4 regions of the Leclercia sp. CFBP8987 genome follow, and region 1 is predicted to be linked to each of the others. Evidence: predicted binding sites of a transcription regulator. Region 1 holds the regulator's gene; each other region holds the start of a gene.
What was found. The regulator PhoB, encoded in region 1, activates phosphate uptake and scavenging genes when phosphate is short. The targets are predictions, from matches to a motif close to CTGTCATAAAACTGNCNNAT.
Positions count from the first base shown of each region.

Region 1 (5,291 bases):
AAGTCAGACCTGAAACATTACACCAATTATAAGAAAAACCCATGGCTAATCATGCGAACAAAAAAGCAACAGGCGTATAAAATTTATCCGCGCTTCGGTTGACTGCAAAGCAAACAGGCCAGCATATGCTGGCCTATGGCAATATCTGATTACAGGTTGGCTGTCAGGCGCTGTTACTGGCAATCAAACGTTCCGGGATCACGAAGCTGAAACGCGTACTTTTGCCCGGCGTACTGACGATATCGAGACGGCTGTCGTGGTGATTAATGGCGTGCTTGACGATAGCCAGCCCCAGACCACTGCCGCCGGTCTGGCGGGAACGCGCTTTATCCACCCGATAAAAACGCTCGGTAAGACGGGGAATATGCTCCGGGCCGATACCCGGGCCATCATCCTCGACGCTGAACTCCGCCCCCGTGGGCGCATGCTGCCAGCGCACGGTGATATGGGTCCCCGCCGGGGTATGATTCACCGCGTTATAGACCAGGTTGGAGATGGCGCTGCGCAGCTCATCGTTACTGCCGCGCACTTTCAGACTGGTATCCACTTCGAAGGTGATCTGGTGCTGCTGCTGGCTTAAGGTTTGCGCCTCACGCTCTAACATCCGCAGCATCATCGGCACATCGATGGTTTCGTTGAGCGCTAAGGTTGGCGCGGCCTCAATACGGGAGAGGGTCAGGAGCTGTTTCACCAGCCCTTCCATCCGTTGCGTCTGCTCGCGCATGGTCTGCAACGCTTTTTCCCGCGGCGCGCCCTCCAGGGTCTGCTCCTGCATCATCTCCAGATAGCCCTGCAACACCGTCAGCGGCGTGCGTAATTCATGGCTGACGTTGGCGAAGAAGTTGCGCCGCGCCCCTTCCAGCTGGTGCATCTGGGTCACATCGCGCGCCACCATCAGCCACTGTTTGTCGCTGTAGGGCATCACGCGGATCTCCAGATGGCGACCGGTGTTCAGCACCAGATTGTGCGGGCGGGTGAAATCGCGTTTTTTCAGGTACTGCGCAAACTCAGGATAACGCAGCAGGTTGAGGATGTTCTGTCCATTATCGTCCGGCCAGCGCAGGCCCAGCAGCTGTTGCGCCAGTCCGTTACACCAGAACATCGCCCCCTCTTCGGTGGTGAGCACCACCGCATCCGGCAGGGATTCCGCACCGCTGCGAAAGCGTTTGATCAGGCTGCCCAGCTCGCGTCGGCGTTTTTTATTACGCATCTGCATCTGGTGCAGGCCATACAGCAGCGGTTCCCAACTGCCGCTTCCCGGCGGAGGGGTCATGCTTCTGTCCACCCACAGCCACCATGACAGGCGGAGCAGATTCCAGAAGTGCCAGACCAGCAGTCCCGTGACTGCCGCCAGCAAAAACCAGGGTAGATAACCGAAAATGGCCCCGAGGATCAGGGCCGGGATACAGCAAAGAATCAGTTCAAAGCAGAGCCTTTTCCATGACAGACGTTCCAGCACGCGTCACACTCCTGTCATTGTTCAGAAACGGGTTGAGAAACGATAACCCGTGCCGCGGACGGTCTGTACCATGCGATCGTGACCGCTGGTTTCCAGGGCCTTACGCAGACGACGAATATGTACATCCACCGTCCGGTCTTCAACGTACACGTTAGTGCCCCAGACATTATTGAGCAACTGCTCGCGGCTGTAGACGCGCTCCGGATGAGTCATGAAGAAGTGCAGCAGTTTGAATTCGGTAGGCCCCATATCGAGGGGATTTTCACCAGTCATGACGCGGTGCGAGGTGGGGTCCAGGCTCAGGCCCTGCATCTCAATCACCTCTTCCACCGCCATCGGTGAAATACGACGCATCACGGCCTTGATACGCGCCACCAGCTCTTTCGGAGAGAAAGGTTTGGTGATGTAGTCATCCGCGCCGGTCTCAAGGCCGCGAACACGATCTTCCTCTTCGCCGCGCGCGGTCAACATCATCACCGGGATATCGCGGGTTAAGGCTTCACGTTTGATATGTTTGATGAATTGCAGACCTGAGCCGCCGGGCAACATCCAGTCGAGCAGGATCAGATCGGGCCAGGGTTCGTTGAGCTGATTCACCGCGCTGTCGTAATCTTCGGCTTCTACCGGTTGAAAGCCATTTTGTTCGAGCACAAAGCAGACCATTTCACGAATGGGTGCTTCATCTTCTACGACCAGAATACGTCTCGCCATACTTAGCCCTGTCTTATTTAGGTTACATGTTTGTAATACGGCGTCATTATGCGTCAGATTTATGACAGATTTATGAAAAACCTGCCCACCAATAAAGGCAAGCCGTTGTTTTCTGGCTGCCCTGATTGTAGCGGTTATCTTCCTTCCCCTGAATGTTTATAATCCCGCTTACTTTTTTTTGCCACGGATCTGTTATGCGCATACTTCACACCTCGGACTGGCATCTGGGACAAAACTTTTACAGTAAAAGCCGCGCCGCCGAACATGAAGCCTTCCTCACCTGGCTGCTTGAGATGGCAGAATCCCACCAGGTGGACGCCATCCTCGTGGCCGGGGACATCTTCGACACCGGATCGCCGCCAAGCTATGCGCGAGAGCTGTATAACCGTTTCGTGGTCAACCTGCAGAAGACCGGCTGTCATCTGGTGATTGTTGCGGGCAATCATGATTCCGTGGCCACGCTGAATGAATCCCGTGAAATTCTGGCCTTTCTTAATACCACCGTGGTCGCCAGCGCCGGTCACGGGCCGCAGATCCTGCGCAAACGCGACGGGACGCCCGGGGCGGTGCTGTGCCCGATCCCGTTCTTGCGCCCTCGCGACGTGATGAAAAGCCAGGCAGGCCTCTCGGGGATCGAGAAACAGCAGCAGCTGTTAGAGGCCATCACCCACTATTATGCCGATCAATATACCGCCGCCTGCCAGCTTCGCGGCGACAGCGTCCTGCCGATTATCGCCACCGGGCATCTCACCACCGTCGGGGCCAGTAAAAGTGACGCGGTACGTGACATCTACATCGGGACGCTGGACGCCTTCCCGGCACAGCATTTCCCGGCGGCGGACTATATTGCGCTGGGCCATATTCACCGCGCCCAGAAGATTGGCGGCTGCGATCACATTCGCTACTGCGGCTCCCCTATCCCCCTCAGCTTTGATGAAACCGGCAAAAGCAAAAGCGTGCATCTGGTGAGTTTTGACCAGGGTAAGCTCAGCGCCGTCGACGCCCTGGAGGTGCCCATCACCCAACCGCTGGCGGTGCTGAAGGGCGATCTGGCGGCCATCGCCGCCCAGCTTGAGCAGTGGCGCGGCGTGGCGCAGACGCCTCCCGTCTGGCTGGATATCGAAATTGCCACCGAAGAGTACCTGCACGACATGCAGCGTAAGATTCAGCACCTGACGGAAGATCTGCCGGTAGAGGTGCTGCTGGTGCGGCGCAGTCGCGAGCTGCGTGAGAAGCTCCTCGCCAACAGCCTGCGTGAAACCCTCAGCGAGCTGCGGGTGGAGGAGGTGTTTGAGCGCCGCCTGGCGCAGGAGACCCTCGATGACGCCCGGCGGGCCCGGTTAAACGAGCTGTTCAGCCATGCCCTGCACGCTCTCGATAACGAGGAGGATAACGCATGAAAATTCTCAGCCTGCGTCTGAAAAACCTCAACTCGCTCAAGGGCGAATGGAAAATCGACTTTACCGCCGAGCCTTTTCTTAGCAACGGCCTGTTTGCCATCACCGGCCCCACCGGCGCCGGGAAAACCACCCTGCTGGATGCCATCTGCCTGGCGCTGTACCACGAGACGCCACGCCTCAACACCGTCTCGCAATCGCAGAACGATCTGATGACCCGCGACACCGCTGAGTGTCTGGCGGAGGTGGAGTTTGAGGTGAAAGGCGTCGCCTACCGCGCCTTCTGGAGCCAGAACCGGGCGCGCAATCAGCCGGACGGCAACCTGCAGGTGCCGCGCGTGGAACTGGCCCAGTGTGAAGACGGCAAAATCCTCGCGGATAAAGTGAAGGATAAACTGGAGCTTGTCGCCTCGCTGACCGGGCTGGACTATGACCGCTTTACCCGCTCGATGCTGCTCTCCCAGGGGCAATTTGCCGCCTTCCTCAACGCCCGGCCGAAAGAGCGCGCCGAACTGCTGGAGGAGCTAACCGGGACCGAAATTTACGGCCAGATCTCGGCGATGGTATTTGAAAAACATAAAGCGGCGCGCAGCGAGCTGGAGAGGCGTGAAGCCCAGGCCGCCGGGGTGGTGTTACTCAGCGACGAGCAACAGCAGCAGCTCCAGCAAGGTTTGCAGGTACATACTGACGAAGAACAACAGCTGCTGGCCCAACAGCAGGCCCAGCAGAAAGCGTTTAACTGGCTGACCCGCCACGATGAGCTGCTGCGCGAGCAGCAGCGATCGATGGCCGCCCGGCAGCAGGCGCAGCAGGCCCTGACCGACGCCACTCCCGAGCTGGAAAAGCTGCATCTGGCTCAGCCCGCCGCCCTGCTGCGCCCGCAGTGGGATCGGCAGCAGGAGCAGATCGCCCGCCTGGCGCAAACGGAACAGCAGATGCTGGATGTGAATACTCGCTTACAGTCCAGCGAGGCGCTGCGCGCGCGGATCCGCAACGGAGCGCTGCGCGTACAGGATCAATTGCAGACCGAATTCACCACCCTGACGCAATGGCTGGCCGACCACGACCGCTTCCGCCACTGGGGTCAGGAGATGGCGGGCTGGCGGGCGCACTTCACCCAGCTAAACCGGGATAAAACGCAGCTCGCGACGTTGACCCGGCGTATCGCGGAATTACGCCAGAAGCTGGCGGGCCTGCCGGAAAACACCCTGACGCTTACGGCAGAACAAGCTGCCGCCGAAATGGCGCAGCAAACTCAGGCCCGCGCGGCGCGCCAGCGTCTGACCACTCTCCACGCCCGCTATCAGCCCCTGCAAAAGCGGCTCAGTCAGAATAATGAGAGCGTGCAAAAGGCGCAGGGCGATCTGGCAAAACTCAATGAAACGCTGACGCTGCGCCGCCAGCAGTACAAAGAGAAAAACCAGCACTATCTCGATCTAAAGGCCTTATGCGAGCAGGAAGAGAAGATCAAAAAGCTGGAGAGCTACCGGGCGGAACTGGAGGCCGGCAAACCCTGCCTGCTTTGCGGGTCCACCGAGCACCCTGCCATTGCGCAGTACCAGGCGTTAGCGCTCACGGAAAACCAGCTTCGCCGGGAGGCGATGGAGAAAGAGGTCGCCACCCTTAAAGAGGAGGGCCTGCTGGTGCTGGGCCAGGTGAATGCCCTCACCACCCAGATGCAGCGAGAAACAGACGAGGCGCAGACGCTGGTCCGGGACGCGCAG
Region 1 is NZ_CM188255.1:998,516-1,003,806, reverse strand. Features, by position in the region: gene phoR (phosphate regulon sensor histidine kinase PhoR) at 164-1,459, opposite strand; gene phoB (phosphate response regulator transcription factor PhoB) at 1,481-2,170, opposite strand; gene sbcD (exonuclease subunit SbcD) at 2,365-3,570, shown strand; gene sbcC (exonuclease subunit SbcC) at 3,567-5,291, shown strand, end outside.

Region 2 (5,291 bases), 1.9 Mb from region 1:
GCAGCGATAAATCCCTCAGGGCCTGAGAGAGCTCTCTGACCGGTTCATCCAGCGATTCGTCTGTCAGCTCAAATACGCCCCAGTGGATCGGGATCGCCTTCGGCATGCCCAGCTTTTGCCAGAGCGCCACCGCCGACTGTGGATCCATATGATGAACCGCCATGAACCAGCGTGGTGCATATGCGCCAATGGGTATCGCAATGGTATCCAGTTTTCCCAGCCGTTGCGGTATGGTCAGCAGCTCCGGGGTGTAGCCGGTATCGCCGCTGAACCAGAAACGCTGGTTTTGCCCCTCAAAGACCCAGCCACACCATAGCGAGCGGTTGCGATCCCACAGGGTGCGCATACTCCAGTGCTGTGCCGGGACAGCGGTGAACACCATCCCCTCAAAGACGTAGCTTTGCCACCAGTCCAGCTCGACGACCTGCCTGGCCCCGCGCCGACGGCACCACTCCCCCAGGCCCAATGGCACAAAAAAGGTGAGCTGCGGAAAACGTCGCAGAAGCTGGCGGATCGTGGCCGAGTCCAGGTGATCAAAATGATTATGGGAGATGACCAATGCATCGAGCGGCGGGAGTACCTTGACGCTCATCACCGACGGCGTTTTTCTGACAGGTCCGGCAAAGGAGACCGGGGAGGCGCGACGGGAAAAAACCGGATCGGTGAGAATGTACTTCCCGTTCAGGCGCAGCAGCAGGCTGGCATGACCCAACCACCAGACGCCGTCTTCTTCATGGGTATTCAGAGTGACAGGTTGCCACCACTGGCGGATAAACCGATCGTAGCCCTGTTCGGGCGGTTTCGGCAGGCCGGCGGCTTTGCGTTCTTTCTGCCAGCGTTCGACATCGCCGGGCTGGTGCTCAGATCCATCAGTATTGCGAAAACCCTGCGGGGTATGATGCGCGAGGGAGGCGTTATACCAGGGATTGCTCCAGGCCATACTCACCTCCCCTGACTGGTTAGCGTTCAGCTACCAGACGAATAAAGTCATCGTCCTGGCTGTTAGCCGTCTCTTCTGCCGCTTTTGGTGCTTCTTTCTCTTCCGGTTCATTGGCTTCGCACAGGCGGCGCAGCAGCGCGTTCTGTCGTTTCTGCAAATCGACTAATGTTTCCAGCAGTTCAATTTGCTCATTGGTACGGGAGCTTGCACGGTTGACGAAAAACCACACCACCAGCCCCACTACCAGCAATACCACCGAGATCGCCAGAGATACCACATTAAGCATCCCGGAATTCACTAACTCACCCATTTCACCCCCCAATAAAAACGCTCATATTACCACTCGCGTTAAGGAAGGAAATCATTTGCGATAAAAATGCCTGTTACCAGGGGATAAACTTATTGATAGAACAAATACCGCTAAAGAACTGTACATCCTGGTCACACATCACGTTGATGGTCTGCGTCCAGAGCAACACACAGGCCACCAATACCAGCACCAGAATCACCCAGCGTATTTTTTTCACTCCACTCTCCGTCCCATAACTGCCTGATGCCAGGTTATCATGCACAACTTAAACCATGCCTAACTGTAACGTGAAGACGAGCCTTTCGGAATCATAGACTTGTTAACGTGAATGTATGGGTTAGGCTGGGCGGCAGTCATTAAAAAAATGAGGCAATAATGCGCTTTTTTATTCGCACACTGATTGTTATAGCATTGATCTGGACAGGTTTACTGCTCGCAGGCTACGGCGTGCTGACGGGCAGTAAAGAGAATGCTGCCGGGCTGGGGATTCAATGCCAGTACCTCACCGCGCGCGGGTTCAGCACCGCGCAGTATATCCACTCTGATAGCGGCATCATCGGTCTCTCCCGCTGCCCGCTGCTGCGAAAGAGCGAAATAGTGGTCGATAACGGCTAACGCAAAGCATAAAAAACGCTGCCAGATGGCAGCGTTTTTTTATGCAGGAACAACTCAGAACGGATAGTCGTTGTAACCCATCTGCTCAGAAATCTTCCGCGCCGCCGTGTGCAGCATTTCCACATATTCGTGCAGATGCTCTTCAGAGAAACGCAGCGTCGGGAAGGAGATACTCAGGCCAGCGATCACCACACCGAAGCGGTCGAATACCGGTACGCCGATGCAGCGCAAGCCTTCTTCCTGCTCCTGGTTATCTTCGCCATAACCCTGCTCACGCACTTTATCCAGCACCGCTAACAGCTCGTCGGTGGTGGTAATGGTGCGTTCGGTGCTGCGTTTATACTCGACGTTCTCGAGGATCTGCTTCACTTCTTCACGGTCGCGCCAGGCCAGCAGGACTTTACCGATAGCGGTACTGTACAGCGGGTTGCGGCGACCAATGCGTGAATACATGCGCAGGTTATACATGGAGTCGATCTTATGGATGTAAACAATGCTGTCTTCATCCAGCGCACCGAGGTGCACCGTCTCTTTCGTCAGACGAGAGAGTTCGCGCATCTGAATATCAGCGCTACGGATCAGATCGACGTTCTGCAGCGCGCGTGCGCCCAGTTCAAAAAGCTTCAGGGTCAGGGAGTATTTTTCAGACTCGCCTTCCTGTGCAACATAACCCAGTGATTTCATGGTCTGCAAAAAGCGGTAAACGGTGCTTTTTGACATCATCACACGCTGGGACAGCTCAGTAATACCAATTTCGCGCTCTTCGCCAAGCGCCTGCAAGATGCCGAACACCTTTAACACAGAAGAAACAGAATCTGGCTGTTTATCCAAATCCGCGATTGCCATTAATCACCTCAACGCAAGTGTTTTATAAAATTCAGAACCGGTTTTTATTATAAATTCGCCGCCGCATTGCTGCAATCAATCCTGGCGAACCTGGTTACAAATCTGCGACATATAACCGAAATAACAGTGATAATATCGTTACCCTGTTAATAATAACCCCTATTGCTCATTCATTCTCATGATAAAAACCCTCACAGATGGCCTGCCGTTACCGCAGCGCTATGGTGCCATTGCGACCATTATCATCGGTATTTCAATGGCCGTACTGGATGGTGCCATTGCCAACGTCGCTCTGCCGACTATCGCCAGCGACCTGAATGCCTCCCCTGCCAGTTCAATCTGGATCGTTAACGCCTACCAGATAGCGATTGTCATCTCCCTGCTGTCGTTCTCGTTTCTGGGGGACATGTTTGGCTACCGCCGGGTTTATCAGTGCGGGCTGGCGGTCTTTACCCTGACCTCCCTGTTTTGCGCCCTTTCGGACACATTACACACCCTGACCCTGGCGCGCATCGCTCAGGGATTTGGCGGCGCGGCGCTGATGAGCGTTAATACCGCGCTGATTCGGCTTATCTACCCGCAGCGACATCTGGGCCGGGGAATGGGGATCAACTCCTTTATTGTCGCCGTCTCCTCGGCGGCGGGCCCGACCATTGCCGCGGCGATCCTCTCGGTGGCCTCCTGGCAGTGGCTGTTCTTAATCAACGTCCCGCTGGGGATCGTGGCCCTGCTGTTCGCCCTGCGCTATTTACCCGCCAACGGCCCAAAAAGCAGCATGCCTAAATTCGACCTGCCGAGCGCGATAATGAACGCCCTTACCTTTGGCCTGCTGATCACCGCCTTGAGCGGTTTCGCCCAGGGGCAATCCCTGAGGTTGATCGCTGGCGAGGTGGTGGCGCTGCTGGTGGTTGGTTTCTTCTTTGTGCGCCGGCAGCTGGCCCTGCCGGTGCCGTTGCTGCCAGTGGATCTGCTGCGGATCCCGCTCTTCTCCCTCTCCATCGGCACCTCAATCTGCTCCTTCTGCGCGCAGATGCTGGCCATGGTCTCTCTGCCCTTCTTTCTGCAGAGCGTGATTGGCCGCTCGGAAGTGGAAACCGGCCTGCTGTTAACCCCCTGGCCGCTGGCCACCATGGTGATGGCCCCATTGGCAGGCTATCTGATTGAGCGTGTGCATGCGGGATTACTGGGCGCGCTGGGGATGGTGATAATGGCAACCGGGCTTTTTGCTCTCGCCCTGCTGCCCGCGGCACCACAGGATCTGGATATCATCTGGCGGATGATGCTGTGCGGGGCGGGTTTTGGTCTGTTCCAGTCGCCGAACAACCATACCATTATTACCGCCGCCCCCCGTCATCGCAGCGGCGGGGCCAGCGGAATGCTGGGCACTGCGCGCCTGCTGGGTCAAAGTACCGGTGCGGCGCTGGTAGCCTTAATGTTTAATCTGGCCGGGCAAAGCGGCACGCACCTGGCGCTGCTGACCGCCGGCACGCTGGCTACCGTCGCGGCCATCATCAGCGGATTGCGGGTGACGCAGCCAGGTTCGCAGGCATAAAAAAAAGCGCGTCCGAAGACGCGCTTTTTTATTCGTGGCCGAAGCCGTTACTTCAGGTAATCGCCGCTACGCAGCGCTTCGATACGCTTGTCCAGCGGTGGGTGAGACATGAACAGTTCGCTCAGCGATTTCGATTTACCGTTGATGCAGAACGCCATCATGCTGGAAGCCTCCTGCGGCTCATAGCTGGTTTTCAGACGCTGCAGCGCGGCAATCATCTTCTCGCGGCCCACCAGTTTGGCAGAGCCCGCATCCGCATGGAACTCACGGTGACGGGAGAACCACATGGTGATAATGCTCGCCAGAATACCAAACACCAGTTCCAGCACCATTGAGACCGCAAAGTAGATCAGCGGGTTGCCGTTACTTGCTTCGCCTTCCTCACGATCCCCGCCCATAAAGCCTGCGGCAATCTGCGCGATAATACGTGAGATAAAGATAACGAAGGTGTTCACCACACCCTGCACCAGGGTCATGGTCACCATATCGCCGTTAGCAATGTGGCTGATCTCGTGGGCAATAACCGCCTCGGCTTCGTCACGGCTCATGTTCTGCAACAGGCCGGTACTGACCGCAACCAGAGAGGCGTCGCGACGCGCACCGGTAGCAAAAGCGTTGATATCCGGAGCGTGATAAATCGCCACCTGTGGCATTTTAATGCCCGCCTGGCGAGACTGGTTCGCCACGGTGGTCATCAGCCAGTGTTCCATATCGTTACGCGGTTGTTCAATAACCTCGCCACCCACGGACTTGAGCGCCATCCACTTGGACATCAGCAGCGAGACAAATGAGCCACCAAAACCAAACAGCAGCGCCATGATCAGCAAGCCCTGAATGCTGCTCGACTGAATTCCTGTCAGGCTAAGTACCAGCCCGAACACCACCATCACCGCAAGGTTGGTGAGCAGGAAGAGCCCGATTCGCATCATAATATTCTTTTAACCTCGATTTAACAAAACGCACTATGCGATTACCCACATCGTATGGGTATTCAGCGTATTTTCAAGCGTTGGAAGGGCGTAAGTCAC
Region 2 is NZ_CM188255.1:2,927,391-2,932,681, forward strand. Features, by position in the region: gene SOM40_RS14195 (MBL fold metallo-hydrolase) at 1-940, opposite strand, end outside; gene SOM40_RS14200 (YebO family protein) at 960-1,250, opposite strand; gene mgrB (PhoP/PhoQ regulatory lipoprotein MgrB) at 1,324-1,467, opposite strand; gene SOM40_RS14210 (YobH family protein) at 1,626-1,865, shown strand; gene kdgR (DNA-binding transcriptional regulator KdgR) at 1,920-2,711, opposite strand; gene SOM40_RS14220 (MFS transporter) at 2,890-4,263, shown strand; gene htpX (protease HtpX) at 4,311-5,192, opposite strand.
Region 2: the regulator PhoB is predicted to act here: its motif matches at 2,803-2,822, upstream of kdgR (DNA-binding transcriptional regulator KdgR).

Region 3 (5,291 bases), 390 kb from region 1:
CACCGTCCCGGCGGGCACGGCGCGCCTGCGCCTGACCCTGACGGCGGCCCATCAACCGGCGGATATCACCGCGTTAGTGGAGGCGCTGCATGTCGCAGGTGAATAAACAGGCGATTGCCGCCGCCTTCGGCCGGGCGGCGCAGAGTTATTCCCGCCACGATGCACTCCAGCGGCAAAGTGCCGACGGGCTGCGGGCCTTTCTGGCAGAGACCCGGTTCGCCAGCGTGCTGGATGCTGGCTGCGGCCCGGGGAGCAACAGCCTGGCATGGCGCCAGACCGGGAGCGTTGTGACGGCGATGGATCTCTGCGCCCCGATGCTGGAGGAGGCGCGCCGCAACCAGGCCGCCGACAGCTATCTGCAGGCCGATATCGAAGCCATTCCGCTGGCCGATGCGCAGTTCAGCCTGGTCTGGAGCCATCTGGCGGTGCAGTGGTGCGCCAGCCTGCCCCGGGCGCTGGCCGAGCTCTGGCGGGTGACGCAGCCGGGGGGCAAGGTGGCTTTCACCACGCTGCTCAACGGCTCGCTGCCGGAGCTGAATCAGGCCTGGCAGGCAGTGGACACCCAGCCGCACGCCAACCGCTTTCTGAGCGGGCAGCAGGTGAGCGATGCCCTCTCCGGCTGGCAATACCGCTGTGCGGTTCAGACCGTCACCCTGCTGTTTGACGATGCGCTTAGCGCCATGCACTCCCTGAAGGGGATCGGCGCCACCCATCTGCACGCCGGGCGGGCCGATAAGCCGTTAACCCGCGGCCAGCTGCAGCAACTGGCGCAGGCCTGGCCTCAGCAGGCGGGAAAATTCCCGCTCTCTTATCAACTTTTTCATGGAATTATCGAACGTGACTGAACGTTATTTTGTCACCGGTACCGACACTGAAGTCGGTAAAACCGTCGCCAGTACCGCCCTGTTACAGGCCGCACGAGCGCTGGGCCGCCACACCGCTGGCTACAAACCGGTGGCCTCCGGCAGCGAGATGACTGCGCAGGGGCTGCGCAACAGCGATGCTCTGGCATTACAGCGCAACAGCAGCCTGGCGCTGAGCTACCCGGCGGTGAATCCCTATACCTTCGCCGAGCCGACGTCGCCGCATATCGTCAGCGCTGACGAGCAGCGGCCCATTGAGTTTGCCACCCTCTCGGCAGGATTGCGGGCGCTGGAGATCCAGGCTGACTGGGTGCTGGTGGAAGGGGCGGGCGGCTGGTTCACGCCGCTGTCCCAGGAGCAGACCTTCGCCGACTGGGTGATGGCCGAGCGCCTGCCGGTGATCCTGGTGGTGGGGGTGAAGTTGGGGTGTATCAACCACGCGATGCTGACCGCGCAGGCGATCCGCCAGGCGGGGCTGCATTTTGCCGGTTGGGTGGCGAACGGGGTGGTAGTGCCCGGCAAACGCCATGCCGAATACATGGCGACGCTCAGACGCGTGCTCTCCGCGCCGCTGCTGGGGGAGATCCCCTGGCTGGGCGAGCAGGCCGACACCTCAGCCGTCGGGCAATACCTCGACCTTACTGCGCTGACGCCGTCGGCCCCATCCAGTGGGCAATCAGCGGGTCATCCAGCTCGCTGACCCGGCCCTGCGCCACGTTTCGCCCCCGGTAAAGCAGGCAAAAGCGATCCGCCACTCGCCGGATCAGGGAGAGGTGCTGCTCGGCCAGCAGCACCGATAGCCCGAGCTCCCGGTTGAACCTCAGCAGCAGCTGCGCCAGCTTGACGGTAAACAGCTGCCCGGTGCCGCGGCTGGGCTCGTCGAGGATCAGCAGGCGAGGGCGGGTCACCAGCGCATTCGCCAGCGCCAGCTGATACTGCTGGTCGTCGTTCAGGCCGGAGGCCCGCAGCTGGCGCAGCGGGTATAGCTCCGGGAAAAACTCAAAAACGTCGCGGCTCAGCGACCCGCCCGCGATGCCTTTCGCCATCTGCGCGATATGCAGATTCTCCTCCACCGTCAGTTGCGAAAAGATCCGCCTGTCCTGCGGCACAACGCTAATTTCCGTCCCGGCCTGGTGTACTGCACCGGGAGCCTCGTGCCAGACCATGGTACCGCTGGCGATAGGCAGCAGGCCGGCAATACAGCTCACGAGGGTGGTTTTCCCCATCCCGGGTAGCCCGACGACGCCGGTGCAGACGCCAGGAGGGAGATCGAGGTCAACATTCCACAGGGTGTGGCGATCCCCGTAATACTGATTTACGGCGCGCAGGCTTAACATGGTAATGCTCCTTTTCAGGTAACGGCGACCTTGATACTCTGCAAGACTCTTGCCACTGCCCGGGAAACGGCGATTAAAGCTCCTTTTTTAAGAATTGGCTCAAAAATCAGCACGACGAGGCCCGAACCCTGCACCGCGTCGGGGCCCTGAATGAGGTTGCTGGTGCAGGTGCTATTTTGGTTAAAATGTGAGTAGTGCCTCACCAATTCTTTCGCTGTTTTTTGTCATAAGATCGCCATAATTGGGTGATAAAAATTTTTTACCGCCCCGCTGTGGGTAAAAACCGGGAACGGGCCGAGTCACGTTCCGTATGGGCTGGAGGCAGTTATCCACTATTCCTGTGGATAACCATGTGCATTAGAGTTAGAAAACACAGGGTAAGCGAGAGAATACGCGGCCTGCGCCTGAATTGCTGCGAAACGCGTCTTTTTGAAAACTTTAATGCAGATCAACGCTTTAAATAAAAGCAATCATTGTCATCAAAGTGTCAATTTGATCGGCTACTGTCCGGCGGCTCGCCTTGACAAATGTTAAAAAACAAAAAATTCTGGGGATAACCGACCCCTGTTGGAATTTTATCCCGTTACAGCCGAAATTTTACGCAGCTTCGCTTGATTCCTGCTGGTGGTGGCACAAAATGGCGCGGATGCTACTGGGTTTATATCCAGTATAAATTACTGGCAAAAATAGCCATGAGGAGTAAAATTACACACCTGCCGTATTAACCATCATCAGGTCGCCGTTCATGAGTAAACCGTTCAAACTGAATTCCGCTTTCCGTCCTTCCGGCGATCAGCCTGAAGCGATTCGCCGTCTGAAAGAGGGGCTGGAGGATGGGCTTGCACACCAGACGCTGCTGGGGGTGACGGGTTCGGGTAAAACCTTTACCGTCGCCAACGTGATCGCCGATCTGCAACGGCCGACGATGGTGCTGGCGCCTAATAAAACCCTGGCCGCGCAGCTGTACGGCGAGATGAAAGAGTTCTTCCCCGATAACGCGGTGGAGTACTTCGTCTCGTACTACGACTACTACCAGCCGGAAGCCTACGTCCCGAGCTCTGATACGTTTATCGAAAAAGATGCCTCGGTGAACGAGCATATCGAGCAGATGCGTCTCTCCGCGACCAAAGCCCTGCTCGAGCGTCGTGACGTGGTGGTGGTGGCTTCGGTGTCCGCCATTTACGGCCTCGGCGACCCCGATCTCTACCTGAAGATGATGCTGCACCTCACCCAGGGGATGATTATCGATCAGCGCGCCATCCTGCGCCGTCTGGCGGAGCTGCAGTACACCCGCAACGATCAGGCGTTCCAGCGCGGTACCTTCCGCGTTCGCGGCGAGGTTATCGACATCTTCCCGGCGGAGTCGGACGACTTCGCGCTGCGCGTGGAGCTGTTCGATGAAGAGGTGGAGCGACTGTCGCTGTTTGACCCGCTGACTGGCCACGTGGAGTCGATTATTCCGCGCTTTACCGTCTACCCGAAAACCCACTACGTCACCCCGCGCGAGCGCATCGTGCAGGCGATGGAAGACATCAAGGTTGAGCTGGCGGATCGCCGCAAAACGCTGCTGGATAATAACAAGCTGCTGGAAGAGCAGCGCATCAGCCAGCGTACCCAGTTTGATCTCGAGATGATGAACGAGCTGGGCTACTGCTCCGGGATCGAAAACTATTCGCGCTATCTCTCTGGCCGTGGGCCGGGCGAGGCGCCGCCAACCCTGTTTGACTACCTGCCGGCGGATGGCCTGCTGGTGGTGGACGAATCCCACGTCACCATTCCGCAAATTGGCGGGATGTACCGCGGCGACCGGGCGCGTAAAGAGACTCTGGTGGAGTATGGCTTCCGCCTGCCGTCAGCGCTGGATAACCGTCCGATGAAGTTTGAAGAGTTTGAGGCGCTGGCGCCGCAGACCATCTACGTTTCCGCGACGCCGGGCAACTACGAGCTGGAGAAATCGGGCGACGAAGTGGTGGATCAGGTGGTGCGTCCCACCGGCCTGCTGGATCCGATTATTGAAGTGCGTCCGGTTGGCACCCAGGTGGACGATCTGCTGTCAGAGATCCGCGCCCGGGCATCCATCAACGAGCGCGTGCTGGTCACCACCCTGACCAAACGCATGGCGGAAGATCTTACCGAATACCTCGAGGAGCACGGCGAGAAGGTGCGCTATCTGCACTCGGATATCGACACCGTGGAGCGTATGGAGATCATCCGCGACCTGCGTCTTGGCGAGTTCGACGTGCTGGTGGGGATCAACCTGCTGCGTGAAGGGCTGGATATGCCGGAAGTGTCGCTGGTGGCGATTCTGGACGCCGACAAAGAGGGCTTCCTGCGCTCCGAGCGCTCGCTGATCCAGACCATCGGTCGTGCGGCGCGTAACGTTAACGGCAAAGCGATTCTCTACGGCGACAAGATCACCCCGTCGATGGCGAAAGCGATCGGCGAAACCGAACGCCGTCGCGAGAAGCAGCAGCAGTACAACGAAGAGCACGGCATCACGCCGCAGGGGCTGAACAAGAAGGTGGTGGATATCCTTGCGCTCGGCCAGAACATCGCCAAAACCAAAGCGAAGGGCCGCGGCAAGTCACGTTCACCGGTGGAGGCCGATACCGTTGCTCTGACGCCAAAAGCGCTGCAGCAGAAAATTCACGAGCTGGAAGGGCAGATGATGCAGCATGCGCAGAACCTGGAGTTCGAAGAGGCGGCGCAGATCCGCGACCAGCTGCATCAGCTGCGGGACCTGTTTATTGCGGCGTCCTAGGTAAAAGCAAAATGGCAGCCTTCGGCTGCCATTTTTAGGGTTTGCACCTTCTCCCTGTGGGAGAAGGCCGGGATGAGGGCATCAGGCTGCGCTATCCTAACCCAACCCCTGCACCGCCTTCTCCAGCGCCACGCGGAGTAAATGCCGGTCATGGCGGTACTTAATGTCGCTCGCTTCGAGCGGCTCCTGCACTACCACCCGGCCTTCCATGCCTGATACATCAGTCCCAGGCCCGACCACCACCGCATCGATAATCTTTTTCCCGACATACTGCTCCATCAGCGCCAGCTTAGCGGACAGCGAAAGCCCGGCGGCGGCAGGGCTGAGCTC
Region 3 is NZ_CM188255.1:1,392,163-1,397,453, forward strand. Features, by position in the region: gene bioF (8-amino-7-oxononanoate synthase) at 1-106, shown strand, start outside; gene bioC (malonyl-ACP O-methyltransferase BioC) at 90-845, shown strand; gene bioD (dethiobiotin synthase) at 838-1,563, shown strand; gene SOM40_RS06610 (ABC transporter ATP-binding protein) at 1,502-2,200, opposite strand; gene uvrB (excinuclease ABC subunit UvrB) at 2,946-4,961, shown strand; gene yvcK (uridine diphosphate-N-acetylglucosamine-binding protein YvcK) at 5,058-5,291, opposite strand, start outside.
Region 3: the regulator PhoB is predicted to act here: its motif matches at 2,674-2,693, upstream of uvrB (excinuclease ABC subunit UvrB).

Region 4 (5,291 bases), 2.3 Mb from region 1:
TCGCGCAGAGTGAAGGTGCAGGTGGACGAGGTTGCCAGCACCGGAATACCCTTGTCGACAATGGCTTCGCGCAGGGAGGTGACATTGCTTTTGGCCTGCCTGCGCGCTTTATCGGTAAACCCGTTGGCAATCAGCGGTACGCCGCAGCACTTCTCTTTATTCAGTAGTTGAACGCCTGTTCCCATGGCGTTAAGCACCTTCAGCAGATCTTTACCCAACTGCGGGTGGTTGTAATTCACATAGCAGCCGTGGAAAAAGGCCACCTGGTCGGTAAACTTCGCCTGCTCCGCCGCGACGGACTTGTACCAGCGGCGGAAAGTGCCGTGAGAATATTTGGGCAGACTGCGGTGATGGTCTATCTTCAGCGTGGCATCCAGCAGCTGGCGCACCGGTTTGAGAGAGGTCGCAGTATTCACCAGCGGGGCAAACGGCGTCGACAGGCTGCCCATCAGGTCGGTGTGGCTCAGAATGGCGTCCCGTAAGGACGGTTTTTGCCTGCTATAGCGCGCCCGGGCGCGCTGGATGATATCGCCGATCTTGACATCGGACGGACAGGCCACCTCGCAGCGTTTGCAGTTGATGCAGTATTTCAGCGCCTCGTCGTACAGCCTGCCGTCCTTCAGGCGCAAACGCTCGCCGTCCGGTCCGGCCTGTTTCGGACCAGGATAGCGCGGATTTACGCCGCTGACCGGACAGATGGTGGTACACACCGTGCATTTGATGCAGCTTTCAAAACGGGTATCGTTCATCGTTCAGCCTCCGTGCGCTGGCTAATCTGCTCTGCGACATACAGTGCCGTCACGGCGCAGACGCCGCCACCGCATCCCTGGGCGACAGGATCGTATCCGCCCAGCAGCGAGCCGATGGCAAAGAGATTACTGACTGGCTTACCAGCAAGTTGCGGATGTAGCTGATTATCGGCAATCACGCCGAACTGTTGCCAGGGCTGCGGCGAGAAGAAATCACTCTGATACCAGTCCGCGCGGGAGGCGCTTTGCCGCACATCCAGCCCCATAATGGCTTCCCGGATGCCATCCCGGCTGCTCAGCAGTCCGTTACTGAAGAAACTGCCGCTTGCCAGCACCGTATAGCGGGCACGAAGCGGAATATCATCGTGATTGCGCGTCCAGATTTCACTTACCGCGCCGTCCGACAGCGTCATTTTCTTCACCTCATCCCCTGCCATCCAGACGCCACCCTGCGCAACAAATTTGCGCTGCAGCTGGGTATGCAGGCGAATGCCGGGTACGGAAGGGGGCAGCGTTGGCAGCAGACCGAGCGTGCAGGGCAGACGATCCGAGAGCCAGCGCCAGAGGCGGTTGTCGCGTAAGCCAAAGCAGGCGGGCATCAACAGCGCGTCACAGCTTTCGCCGAGCGGCCTGAGCGCGTCATACAGCAGCGGCCATTTATCTTCGTTATCAAGAAAGCGGGCGATATTCACCGCGCGAAACTCACTCGGGTTGTCTCGCAGGACATCCAGCTCGGGCAGCTCTATCTCTGCCGTTTCGGCATTAACCCCCTGACGGCAAAGTGACGCCGCCGCGAGATGGGGCTGAAAATCCAGAAAACCGCTGATACCCACGACCCGCACACGCGCGGCATTAAACGGGGCAACGGGTACCTCCTCCGGACTGAGCCAGGCGGAGCGCAGGGTGCCGAGCGGCGTGACGCGCTGATGATTTTGCCTGGCGCTCCCCTTCAGGCGTGCCCCGCAGTCCGCCAGTAGCGCTTCGGCTTCCAGCGCAAAGCGGTCAATATGCTGCGCGCCAGTCAGGTGATAGGGGTGCTCTGGCGGCAGTTGATCGCGGTACGCTTCGTCTATCAGATCCAGAGAGCCCGACGAGAAGTGCAGGGCGCTCTGGCCCCGGGTGATAATGGCGCAACGCAGCCCCTGCCTCGTCAGTTTGATGCCACAGAGCAGGCCCGCCAACCCGCCGCCGACAATCACGGTATCAAATTTCATCCTGTTGCTCCTTTTCAAGACCGCAAAGCCCCTGGTAGACCCAGCGGGTAAACTCGCTTTCACGCAGGGCATCACCCCAGGCGACAGGCTGAATGCCCTTCCAGCGCTCGTTTAAAAATGCGCTAAGCTGATCGAGCGACTGGGTGGCGGTAGTGGTATGAAAACGTTGCAATAGCCCGGCGGCACGACAGGCGCAGAGCTCTCCCTGGCAGGTCCCCATTCCGACGCGGGTGCGGCGGCGGAGGTCGAGCAGGCTATTGACCGTCAGGTTCTCCACCGCGTATTGCACTTCCCCGGCGGTAACGGCTTCACACTCGCATACCAGGCTGCGGCTCAGCCGCCCTTCGCCCAGCCAGACCGGCGTCCTGTCGCCATGGCGATAGATGGCCGAACCACGCAGAGGGGCAGGGAGGGAGATGATTTTTTGTAGCGTCTTCTCAGTGGACTGCCGCGATCCGGGCAGAGGCTGTTCTGCCGTCACGCACGATTGGGTATTGCCCAGTTTGCGGCAGACGGCATCGGTTGCCCACTCGGCCATCAGACGGTAGGTCATCAGCTTGCCACCGGTGATAGTGATAAACCCATCCAGACCGTCACGCGCGGCATGGTCGAGCAGCACAATGCCACGGCTGACGTTACGTCCGCTCGGGTCGTTGTCGCTGGCGACCAGCGGACGTACGCCCGCGTAGGCGCGCAGAATACGCGTCTGCGCCATCACCGGGGCCAGTTTTTCCCCTTCGCGTAGCAGGATGTCGACCTCTTCGGCGGTCACGCGGTTGTAATCAATCTCGCTGTAGTCCACGTGGGTTGAGGTTGTACCTATTAACGAAATGGTATCGCCCGGGACGAGGATATCGGCGTCAGAGGGTATGCGGCAGCGGTTGATCACGTGGTTATTGATGCGATGGTCGAGGATCAGCAGCGAGCCTTTCGCCGGGAACATGCGCACCGACAGGTCGGCGTATTCCGCAATGCGCTGCCCCCAGATCCCCGCCGCGTTGACCACGACGGCGGCATACAGCTCGCCGTGTTCGTTGTATTGCGTGTTAAACACCCGCACGCCGCAGATGCGATTACCTTCCCGGATAAGCCCGGTCACGTCGTGCCCGGTGAGGATACGCGCGCCATGCTCGCGGGCGTCCAGCATATTGGCGGCGGTCAGGCGGAACGGATCGACGGTGCCGTCAGGGACTTTCACCGCGCCGATAAGCGCCGGGTTAACCGAAGGTTCCAGCCGCCGCGCCAGCGCCGGGTCCATAGCCTCAGCCTGAATGCCAGCTGCATGACAGGCGGTGATAAAGGTGTCCTGAAAGGCGAGATCATCCTCGGGAAGGGTGATAAAAAGGCCGTCGGTCGGTTCAATACAGTGGCGGGCTATACGCCTGAGGATCTGGTTTTCAGCAATACATTCGCGCGCGGATTCAGCGTCGGTGACCGCATACCGCGCGCCGCTGTGCAGCAGGCCGTGGTTACGCCCGGTTGCGCCTGTCGCAATATCATGGCGCTCCAGAAGCGTGACGCTTAAGCCGCGAAGGGCGCAATCGCGTGCGATCCCAGCGCCGGTAGCGCCACCACCAATGATTATCACATCGCTGAACCGAGGATCGTGAATGGTCATTGTCATCCCTCTGTGTTCGTTTTTTTATCATTTAGCCACACTAAAACTGTGGTTTGTTTGATTTCGAGCACAAACGAGCGATATTCGAAAGTGAAACGTGATTTCATGAGCTTTTTTGCGCATTCTGTCATATTTCTGTAACAATCTGTGCGTTGATTCACAGTAACAATCACTGAGATTTCTTAACATCGCGGCCTCGCTGGAGTCGGGGGCAGTTAAGCCCCTGTAAATTCAATACCTGGCCACGGAGGCTGTTATGCTCAGTATCTTCAAACCTGCGCCGCATCGGGCGCGTCTGCCAGAGGCAGAAATTGATCCGCTATACCGCCGTCTGCGTTGGCAAATCTTCCTGGGGATCTTCTTCGGGTACGCGGCGTATTATCTTGTGCGTAAAAACTTTGCGCTCGCCATGCCGTATCTGGTGGAGCAGGGCTTTTCGCGTGGCGATCTGGGGTTCGCGCTGTCGGGGATCTCTATCGCCTACGGTTTTTCCAAATTCATTATGGGTTCAGTGTCCGATCGCTCGAATCCGCGCGTTTTCCTGCCTGCCGGTCTGATCCTGGCGGCAGCGGTCATGCTGTTTATGGGCTTTGTGCCGTGGGCAACCTCCAGTATTGCCGTCATGTTCGTCCTGCTGTTCCTTTGCGGCTGGTTCCAGGGGATGGGATGGCCGCCATGCGGACGTACCATGGTGCACTGGTGGTCGCAGAAAGAGCGTGGCGGTATCGTGTCGGTGTGGAACTGCGCGCATAACGTAGGGGGCGGTCTTCCGCCTCTGCTGTTCCTGCTGGGGATGGCCTGGTTCAACGACTGGCACGCTGCCCTTTATATGCCAGCCTTTGGCGCCATTGTGGTGGCGATTATTGCCTTTGCGCTGATGCGCGATACGCCGCAATCCTGCGGCCTGCCGCCGATTGAAGAGTACAAAAATGACTATCCGGATGATTACAGTGAGAAGCATGAAGAAGAGCTGACGGCAAAACAGATCTTCATGAAGTACGTGCTGCCCAACAAACTGCTGTGGTATATCGCGGTGGCGAACGTGTTCGTTTATCTGCTGCGCTACGGCATTCTGGACTGGTCCCCGACATACCTGAAAGAGGTGAAGCACTTCGCGCTGGATAAATCCTCCTGGGCCTACTTCCTGTATGAATACGCCGGGATCCCGGGCACGCTGATTTGCGGCTGGATGTCGGACAAGGTGTTTAAAGGTAACCGCGGTGCGACGGGCGTCTTCTTTATGACCCTGGTGACCATCGCCACCGTCGTGTACTGGCTCAACCCGCCGGGCAACCCGGGTGTGGATATGGCCTGCATGATCGTCATCGGCTTCCTGATTTATGGTCCGGTTATGCTGATCGGTCTGCATGCCCTGGAGCTGGCCCCGAAAAAAGCGGCAGGCACGGCGGCAGGCTTTACCGGTCTGTTCGGCTATCTGGGTGGGTCGGTCGCGGCGAGCGCCATCGTGGGCTATACCGTTGACTTCTTCGGCTGGGACGGCGGCTTTATGGTGATGATCGGCGGTAGCGTACTGGCGGTACTGCTGCTGATTGTCGTGATGATCGGTGAGAAACGTCATCACGCGGAAGTGCTGGCACGTCGTCAATAAGGAACATTGCCATGAAATTATCTCACTTAACAACCGGATTGCTGCTGGCGGGCCTGATGACAGGGTCCGCCCTGGCGGCGGAAAAAATCGTTATCGCCCAT
Region 4 is NZ_CM188255.1:3,332,952-3,338,242, reverse strand. Features, by position in the region: gene glpC (anaerobic glycerol-3-phosphate dehydrogenase subunit GlpC) at 1-749, opposite strand, end outside; gene glpB (glycerol-3-phosphate dehydrogenase subunit GlpB) at 746-1,963, opposite strand; gene glpA (anaerobic glycerol-3-phosphate dehydrogenase subunit A) at 1,953-3,581, opposite strand; gene glpT (glycerol-3-phosphate transporter) at 3,838-5,190, shown strand; gene glpQ (glycerophosphodiester phosphodiesterase) at 5,202-5,291, shown strand, end outside.
Region 4: the regulator PhoB is predicted to act here: its motif matches at 3,706-3,725, upstream of glpT (glycerol-3-phosphate transporter).